Regions from separate parts of the Luteimonas sp. KH_071 genome, predicted to be linked through region 1. Evidence: riboswitches for the same ligand, from Rfam matches in the RefSeq annotation. Region 1 holds a riboswitch; the other holds the start of a gene.
The links. A riboswitch is a leader RNA that binds a small molecule or an ion and turns the genes downstream of it on or off. The one in region 1 is predicted to bind cobalamin.
Positions count from the first base shown of each region.

Region 1 (3,407 bases):
GGAACGGCCGTCGCGCTGCTGGGCGTCGCGATCGACGAAGCCGCGGGCGCGCAGCTCGGTATCCGCGCCGGCCGCCCGTGCACCGACCAGATCGTCCAGCCGACGCCCGCTGGCGCCACCCGTGTTGCCCGACTGCCACGGCACCTGCGCCGAACGCTCGCGCATGCCGGCACCGTACCCGTCGCTGTAGGCGCCGCGGTCGGAATCGGCGCGATAGCCGTGCAGGGCATCGCGGTAGCCGCGCTCGTAGTCGGCCTCGTGGCGACTGTCGTCGCGATGATCGCCGTCGTCGTGGTGATGCGACTGGTGCGCGAGTGCGGCGATGCCGAGGATCGCCGCGGCCGCGACGGCCGCCTTGGCGCCATCGCTCATGCCCTCGCGGCCCCCGCCGGCCGTCTGCCCGCAGTCCGGCGCCGGCGCGGTCACCACCGAGGCCACGCGCCCGCGATCGCTGCGCACCATCACGCAGCGCCGGTCGCGCGCGTTCCACCAGCTGCCGTACTCGCCCGAGCCCGATTGCCGGGTGTAGCCCCGCGCGCCCAGCGTGCGGGACGCGGCGCGGTCGTCGAGCCCCTGCAGATCACCGAGTCCCGGCGCAGGCTCCTGGGCGGACACCAGCGGGGACGCGAACAGGGCGGACAGGGACAGCGTGGCAGCGGCCAATGCGCTGCGGCGGTTGACGCACATGCGGCACCTCCTGTTGTGCCGGCCGGACCGGCCGCGCTCGACGCAGATTGCGCCGGAATTTGTGCAGGGTGTGTGGCGGCGTTGGGTTTCTTGAGTACGGATGCGGACGCCATCCCGCGCACAGCTTTGGAGCCCTCCCCCGCGCGCGGGGCATTGCGCCCTTTACGGGTGGAGGGCCTCAAGCGCTTCGCCCCCTACGGATGGATGGTTTCGCCAAAGGACTGGGGACAGCCGCTCTCATCCGCCCCCGCCAGACCAGCCGTCCGGCCGTTGAAAGCCGCGGCAGGCGCGCCGCGCACCTTCCTCAAGAGGCGGGAGAATCAGGAAAAATCACCCCGAAGGGCTTGCCCTTCGCACCCCGATCTGCATCCGCCGGCCCACCGATGGGGCTTGACGAACGCCGATGACCGTCAGGATGCGGCTTGCCGCCTGTTCACTACATTTAGCGTTGACGCTGCCAGGGCACCCCACTATCTTGGGTCCGTCGGTTCCGCGCCCCCAGGGGCTGTGGATTAAAACGGGAAGCCGGTGACGCCTCGCGCCACTCCGGCACTGCCCCGCAGCGGTAATTGGGAACGAACCCGCCACCAGCACTGGAGCGATCCGGGAAGCGGCGGGGGAGGAGAAGGCGCCGCCTTCGTGCCCATGAGTCCGAAGACCTGCCGACAGCCGCGTGGCGCACACCACGCGGTGCCGGCTGCGGACGTCCCGTGGGGGGCGGGTTTGCGGAGTGGGAGCGATGGCGCTGTGCGCCCGATCGCGATTCCTGCGACGCCGCCCGATCACTCTCGGAATCTCCAAGGCCGCCGGACCCGACGCGGGTGGGCCGGTCGTGTGCGCGAATGCACTGGACACAGAGAGGACGCATGACCAGCCCCGAGACCCTCGCGACCGACACCCCGGCCGCCGCCGCAAACGCCACACCGGACACCGTCACCGCGCCTGCCACACCCACCATTTCCGTTGCGCCGCCTGCCGTCGAACCCGACGACGTGGTGCCGCCACCCCCGAGTGCCGCCATGAACACCGCAATTGCAGAAGTCTTCGACGCCGATGCCGGCGTTTCCAACTGGATCACCAAGGAAGCCGGCAACCGCCGGATTCCGTACGACCGCGCGCGCCTGGAGCGCAGCATCGACCGCACCCATGCCGAGTTCCCGCAGCTCGACATCGCCGACTACAAGCGCAGCGTGTTCGGCTTCGTCGAGCGCAAGGAGGCCGTCAACGCCGACGACCTCACCGACCATCTGATCCGCGAGGCCGAAGCCCGCGTCGATGTCACCGCGCCGGAGTGGGAATTCTTCGCCGCCCGCCTCTACCTGCACCGCCTGTACAAGCGCGCCAGCCGCAACCGCTTCTACGACGCCGAGCAGAAGTACGGCTCCTATGTCGGCCTGCAGGAGTCGCTGGCCGACCGCAACATCTATTCCAACGACATCCTGCGCGCCTATTCCAAGGAAGAGCTGCAGGAAGCCGGCCGCATGATCGAGCCCGAGCGCGACACGCTGTTCGCCTACAACGGCCTGTACCTGCTGGCCACGCGCTACCTCGCCACCGACACCTCGCGCGCCGTGTTCGAGCTGCCGCAGGAGCGCTGGCTGACCATCGCCCTGTACCTGATGCAGAACGAGACCAGGGGCGGCCGCGAGCGCCGCATGCAGCTCGTCGGCGAGGCCTACTGGGCGCTGTCGAACCTGTACATGACTGTCGCCACGCCGACGCTGCAGAACGCCGGCAAGGTCGGCGGCCAGCTGTCGTCGTGCTTCATCGACACCGTCGACGACAGCCTGCAGGGCATCTACGACTCCAACACCGACATCGCCCGCGTCTCCAAGGGCGGCGGCGGCGTGGGCGCGTACATGGGCTACGTGCGCTCCAGCGGTTCGGCGATCCGCGGCGTGCCCAATTCCTCCGGCGGCGTGGTGCCGTGGATCAAGCAGCTCAACAACACCGCCGTGTCGGTGGACCAGCTGGGCCAGCGCAAGGGCGCGGTCGCGGTCTACCTCGACATCTGGCACCGCGACATCGAGAACTTCCTCGATCTGCGCCTCAACAACGGCGACCAGCGCCTGCGCGCGCACGACGTGTTCACCTCGATCTGCATCCCCGACATCTTCATGGAAGCCGTCGACCGTCGCGGCGACTGGTACCTGTTCGACCCGCACGAGGTCCACAGGATCAAGGGCTTCTACCTGCAGGATTTCTTCGACGAGAAGAAGGGCGACCCGAACGGCAGCTTCCGCCGCAAGTACGAGGAAGTCGTGGCCGACGAGCGCATCTCGCGCAAGACCGTCAAGGCGATCGACATCTTCAAGCGCGTGATGGTGAGCCAGCTCGAGACCGGCAACCCCTTCATGTTCTATCGCGACGAAGTGAACCGGAAGAACCCGAACAAGCACGTCGGCCGCGTGTACTCGTCGAATCTCTGCACCGAGATCCTGCAGAACATGAGCCCGACGAAAATGATGCAGGAGATCATTTCCGGCAATCAGATCGTCACCACCAAGCAGGCCGGCGACTTCGTCGTCTGCAACCTGTCGTCGGTGAACCTGGGCCGCGCGATCGTGCCGCAGGCCGGCCAGAGCGATCTGATCACCGACGTGCTCGAGCGCCTGATTCCGATCCAGGTGCGCATGCTCGACAACGTGATCGATCTCAACATGCTGCCCGTGCCGCAGGCCACGATCACCAACCAGAAGTACCGGGCGATCGGCCTGGGC
Region 1 is NZ_CM174458.1:3,449,951-3,453,357, forward strand. Features, by position in the region: gene AC3IRM_RS15875 (hypothetical protein) at 1-687, opposite strand, end outside; cobalamin riboswitch at 1,156-1,368, shown strand; gene AC3IRM_RS15880 (ribonucleoside-diphosphate reductase subunit alpha) at 1,554-3,407, shown strand, end outside.

Region 2 (3,407 bases), 1.4 Mb from region 1:
GGCGCTATCGCTGCGGTCGCGTGGATCGACGTGGCTCAGCTCGGTCGACAGGTCGAAGCCGGCGAGCGTGGTCGCGAACGTCAGTTCGGCGCCGCGGATCCGGGCTTGCTGGATGTTCTGCGGGACGAAGTTGCTGTCGAGGAAGATCAGATCGTCGACCCGGCTCTCGAAGGCATTGATCGACCAGTTCCACGTATCGCGGTACTGGGCGAGTCCGAGGTTGGCGGTCTTCGCGCGCTCCGGCTCGAGATCCGGATTGCCGCTGCCGAACGGGAAGTAGAGATCGTTGAACGTCGGCGCCTTGAAGCTGGTGGCGGCGCTGGCGTTGAGTCGCAGGCCGTGGTCGAAATCCAGACCCCAGCCGAGGCTGCCGGTGGTATGGCCGCCGAACTGCTCGTTGTCGTCGTGACGCACACCGGCCTGCACGCGGTGCGCGCCGAAACGCGCCGTGTAGTCGGAGAACACCGCGAAATTGTTGCGCGCGGTCAAGGCGTAGGCGGTATCGCTTTCGATGTTGTCGGACATCCAGTCGAAGCCGAGCGAGAAGCGCTGGGTCGGCGCCAGACCGAAGTCGGCCTGCAGCGAGGCGGTATCGCGGCGTGTGTCGATCTGGCCGACATCGACGCGCGTGCCCGCGTCGATGTCGCGGAAGTAGGTGCTCGACTTGTCGTAGGCCCGGCCGGCCTGCGCGGTCAGCGTGACCACCTCGGACGGCGCATAGCTGAGCTTGCCGCCGGCCACCTGCTGGATGTTGTTCGCCTCGTTGCCGCCGAACACGCTGCCGTCGTACTCGTTGAACGCGTCGGCATGGAGCACGTTGCCTTCGAGCGTCAGACCCTGCGTGAGTTCGACGCCGCCGCGTGCATTGAGCGAACGATTGCGATAACCGTCGCGGTCGGGCTCGTCGACGAAGCAGCCCTGGAACAGCGTGCCCGAACCGCGGCAGCTGTCGATGCCATCGGTGCGCTGGAACGCCGCGTCGACACCGAACCAGCCGCGGCCGGTGCGGCCGCCGAGGCCGGCGCTGGCTTCGCGCAGGTTCTGGCTGCCCACCCCGACACGCGCGTGCGGGCGGACTGCACCGGTGTTGCGGCGGGTGAAGATCTGGATGACGCCGCCGATCGCTTCCGAGCCGTACAGGCTGGAGCGCGGGCCGCGGACGATTTCGATGCGCTCGATCTGGTCGACCGGGATGTCCTGGAACGACGCCAGTCCGGCGGTCGCCGAGCCGATGCGCACGCCATCGACGAGCACCAGCACGTGGTCGGACTCGCTGCCGCGCATGAACACCGAGCTGAGCTTGCCCGGACCGCCCTGGTTGGCGATCTGGATGCCGGCGCGGCCGCGCAGCAGTTCGGGCAGGTCCCGCGCCTGGGTGCGTTCGATCTCGGCGCGGTCGATGACCTGGGCTGGCACGATGGTGTCGCCGAGCGTGCTTTCGGCGCGGTTGGCGGTGACGAGCACGGTGTCGAGATCGCGCGCGTCGGCGGCGGTCGCCGCTGCGGCGATCGGGGATGCGAGTGCGGCGACGATCGCCACGGTCAGAGTACGGAACGGCATTGCAGTCTCCTGGTCGCGTGCACCCACGCACGCGGTGTGTCGGGAGATCGCGAGGACGGACACGGCTGCCGGCCGGACGCGCACAAGCCGTCCGGAACGCCGCCGCAATGCCCGCCGCATCGCAATCGAGGAAGACTTCGTGGCCGGTCTCCGGACTCGCGCGTGGGAGAGTTCTCCCGGGCGTCGCGCCTTCCCGTGCCGAAGCACAGTGGCGGATGCGATGCCTTGAACACGCTTACCGTTGCGGGGGCAGTGCCGGACTGGCGCATACGCGCGTCACCGGCTTCCCGTTTCAACCCGGACGGCAGAGCGCCGGCGGGTCACCATGAAGCTGGCGCGGATTGTACGTGAGCGCGGGGCTGCGGGCGCGGGCGGTGCGCGCCGGTGGTGCGGTCAGTCGTCGCGGCGGTCGAACAGGCTGTCCAGCGGAGACTCGGACTCGAACGTTTCACTGACGGTCGTCGTCACCGGTCCGGCGGCCTGGCGCGCGCGCGGATCGGGGAGCAGGGCGGTCGCGGCCTCCGCGGCTTCGACCAGTTGCACGCGACGCGTTTCGGGCACGTCCTGCCAATGGCAGTCGAGCAGGGCGCCTTCCAGCGAATACAGCAGGTTGAGGCTGGGCTTGAAGCCCGCGCGCCGCACTTTGACGAACGCGTCCACCGCGCCGGCCGCTTCCAGATCCTCGCGCGTGCGCAGGCCGACCTGGCGCAGCCAGGCCGCGGACTTGGGGCCGATGTTGCGCAGCTTCAGGGGCGTCGGTGCGGTCATTGCATCGATTCGAGATAGGCGGCAGCGAGGGACTCGATACCGGTCTGGTCTTCAACGTCGAAACGCGCCGGCACCGGACTGTCGATGTCGAACACGCCGATCAGGCGCTCGCCGATATACAGCGGGACGACCAGTTCCGAACGCGAGGCGCTGTCGCAGGCGATGTGGCCGGGAAACGCATGCACATCGTCGATGCGCTGTGTCTCGCGCGTACGCGCCGCGGCGCCGCAGACGCCCTTGTCGAGTGGAATGCGCACGCAGGCCGGCAGACCCTGGAACGGGCCGACCACGAGTTCGGTGCCGTCGAACAGGTAGAAGCCCACCCAGTTGAGGTCGGGCAGCGCGTGATAGACGAGCGCCGACAGGTTCGCCGCATTGGCGATCGCATCGCGTTCGCCGTGCAGCAGCGCCCGTGCCTGTGCCGCCAGCGCGGCATACTGTTCGGCCTTGGAGCCGGTCAGGGGAGATGAAGTGAACATGCCGCGAAGTGTAGCAGCGGCCCCGCAGGGGCCTGGCGGACTCGAAGCGCTGCCGCGCGATGCGGACGGGCTCCGCCTGCGCGGCGTGCAGGCCACACATCCCGGAATGCAGCGCATGGCGCCGGAATTCGCATGAGCGCGCGCAGTGTCCTGGTCACCGGTACGGACACCGGCATCGGCAAGACCCATTCGAGCGTGGCCTTGCTGCATGCACTGCGCGCCAACGGTCTCCGCGCGGTCGGCATGAAACCGGTCGCCAGTGGATGCGACTGGATCGACGGGCGCTGGCGCAACGAAGACGCTCTCGCCCTGCAGGCGGCCAGTCATCCGCGGCCCGACTACGGCGACATCAATCCGGTCGCACTGCCCGAACCCACGGCGCCGACGTTGGCTGCGATCGCGGCCGGTGTGACGGTCGACGTCGCGGAGCTGTATGCCGCGCATGCGCGGCTCGCATCGAATGCGGACGTGGTACTGGTCGAAGGCGCCGGCGGTTGGGATGCGCCGCTCGCCGAGGGACTCGAACACCAGGATCTCGCGCGGCAGCTCGGCGGCGCCGTGGTGCTGGTCGTCGGCTTGAAGCTCGGCTGCCTGAGTCAT
Region 2 is NZ_CM174458.1:2,033,980-2,037,386, reverse strand. Features, by position in the region: gene btuB (TonB-dependent vitamin B12 receptor) at 1-1,560, opposite strand, end outside; cobalamin riboswitch at 1,685-1,903, opposite strand; gene AC3IRM_RS09515 (TfoX/Sxy family protein) at 1,954-2,328, opposite strand; gene AC3IRM_RS09510 (GAF domain-containing protein) at 2,325-2,807, opposite strand; gene bioD (dethiobiotin synthase) at 2,940-3,407, shown strand, end outside.
Region 2: another riboswitch for cobalamin. It lies ahead of btuB (TonB-dependent vitamin B12 receptor); the one in region 1 lies ahead of AC3IRM_RS15880 (ribonucleoside-diphosphate reductase subunit alpha).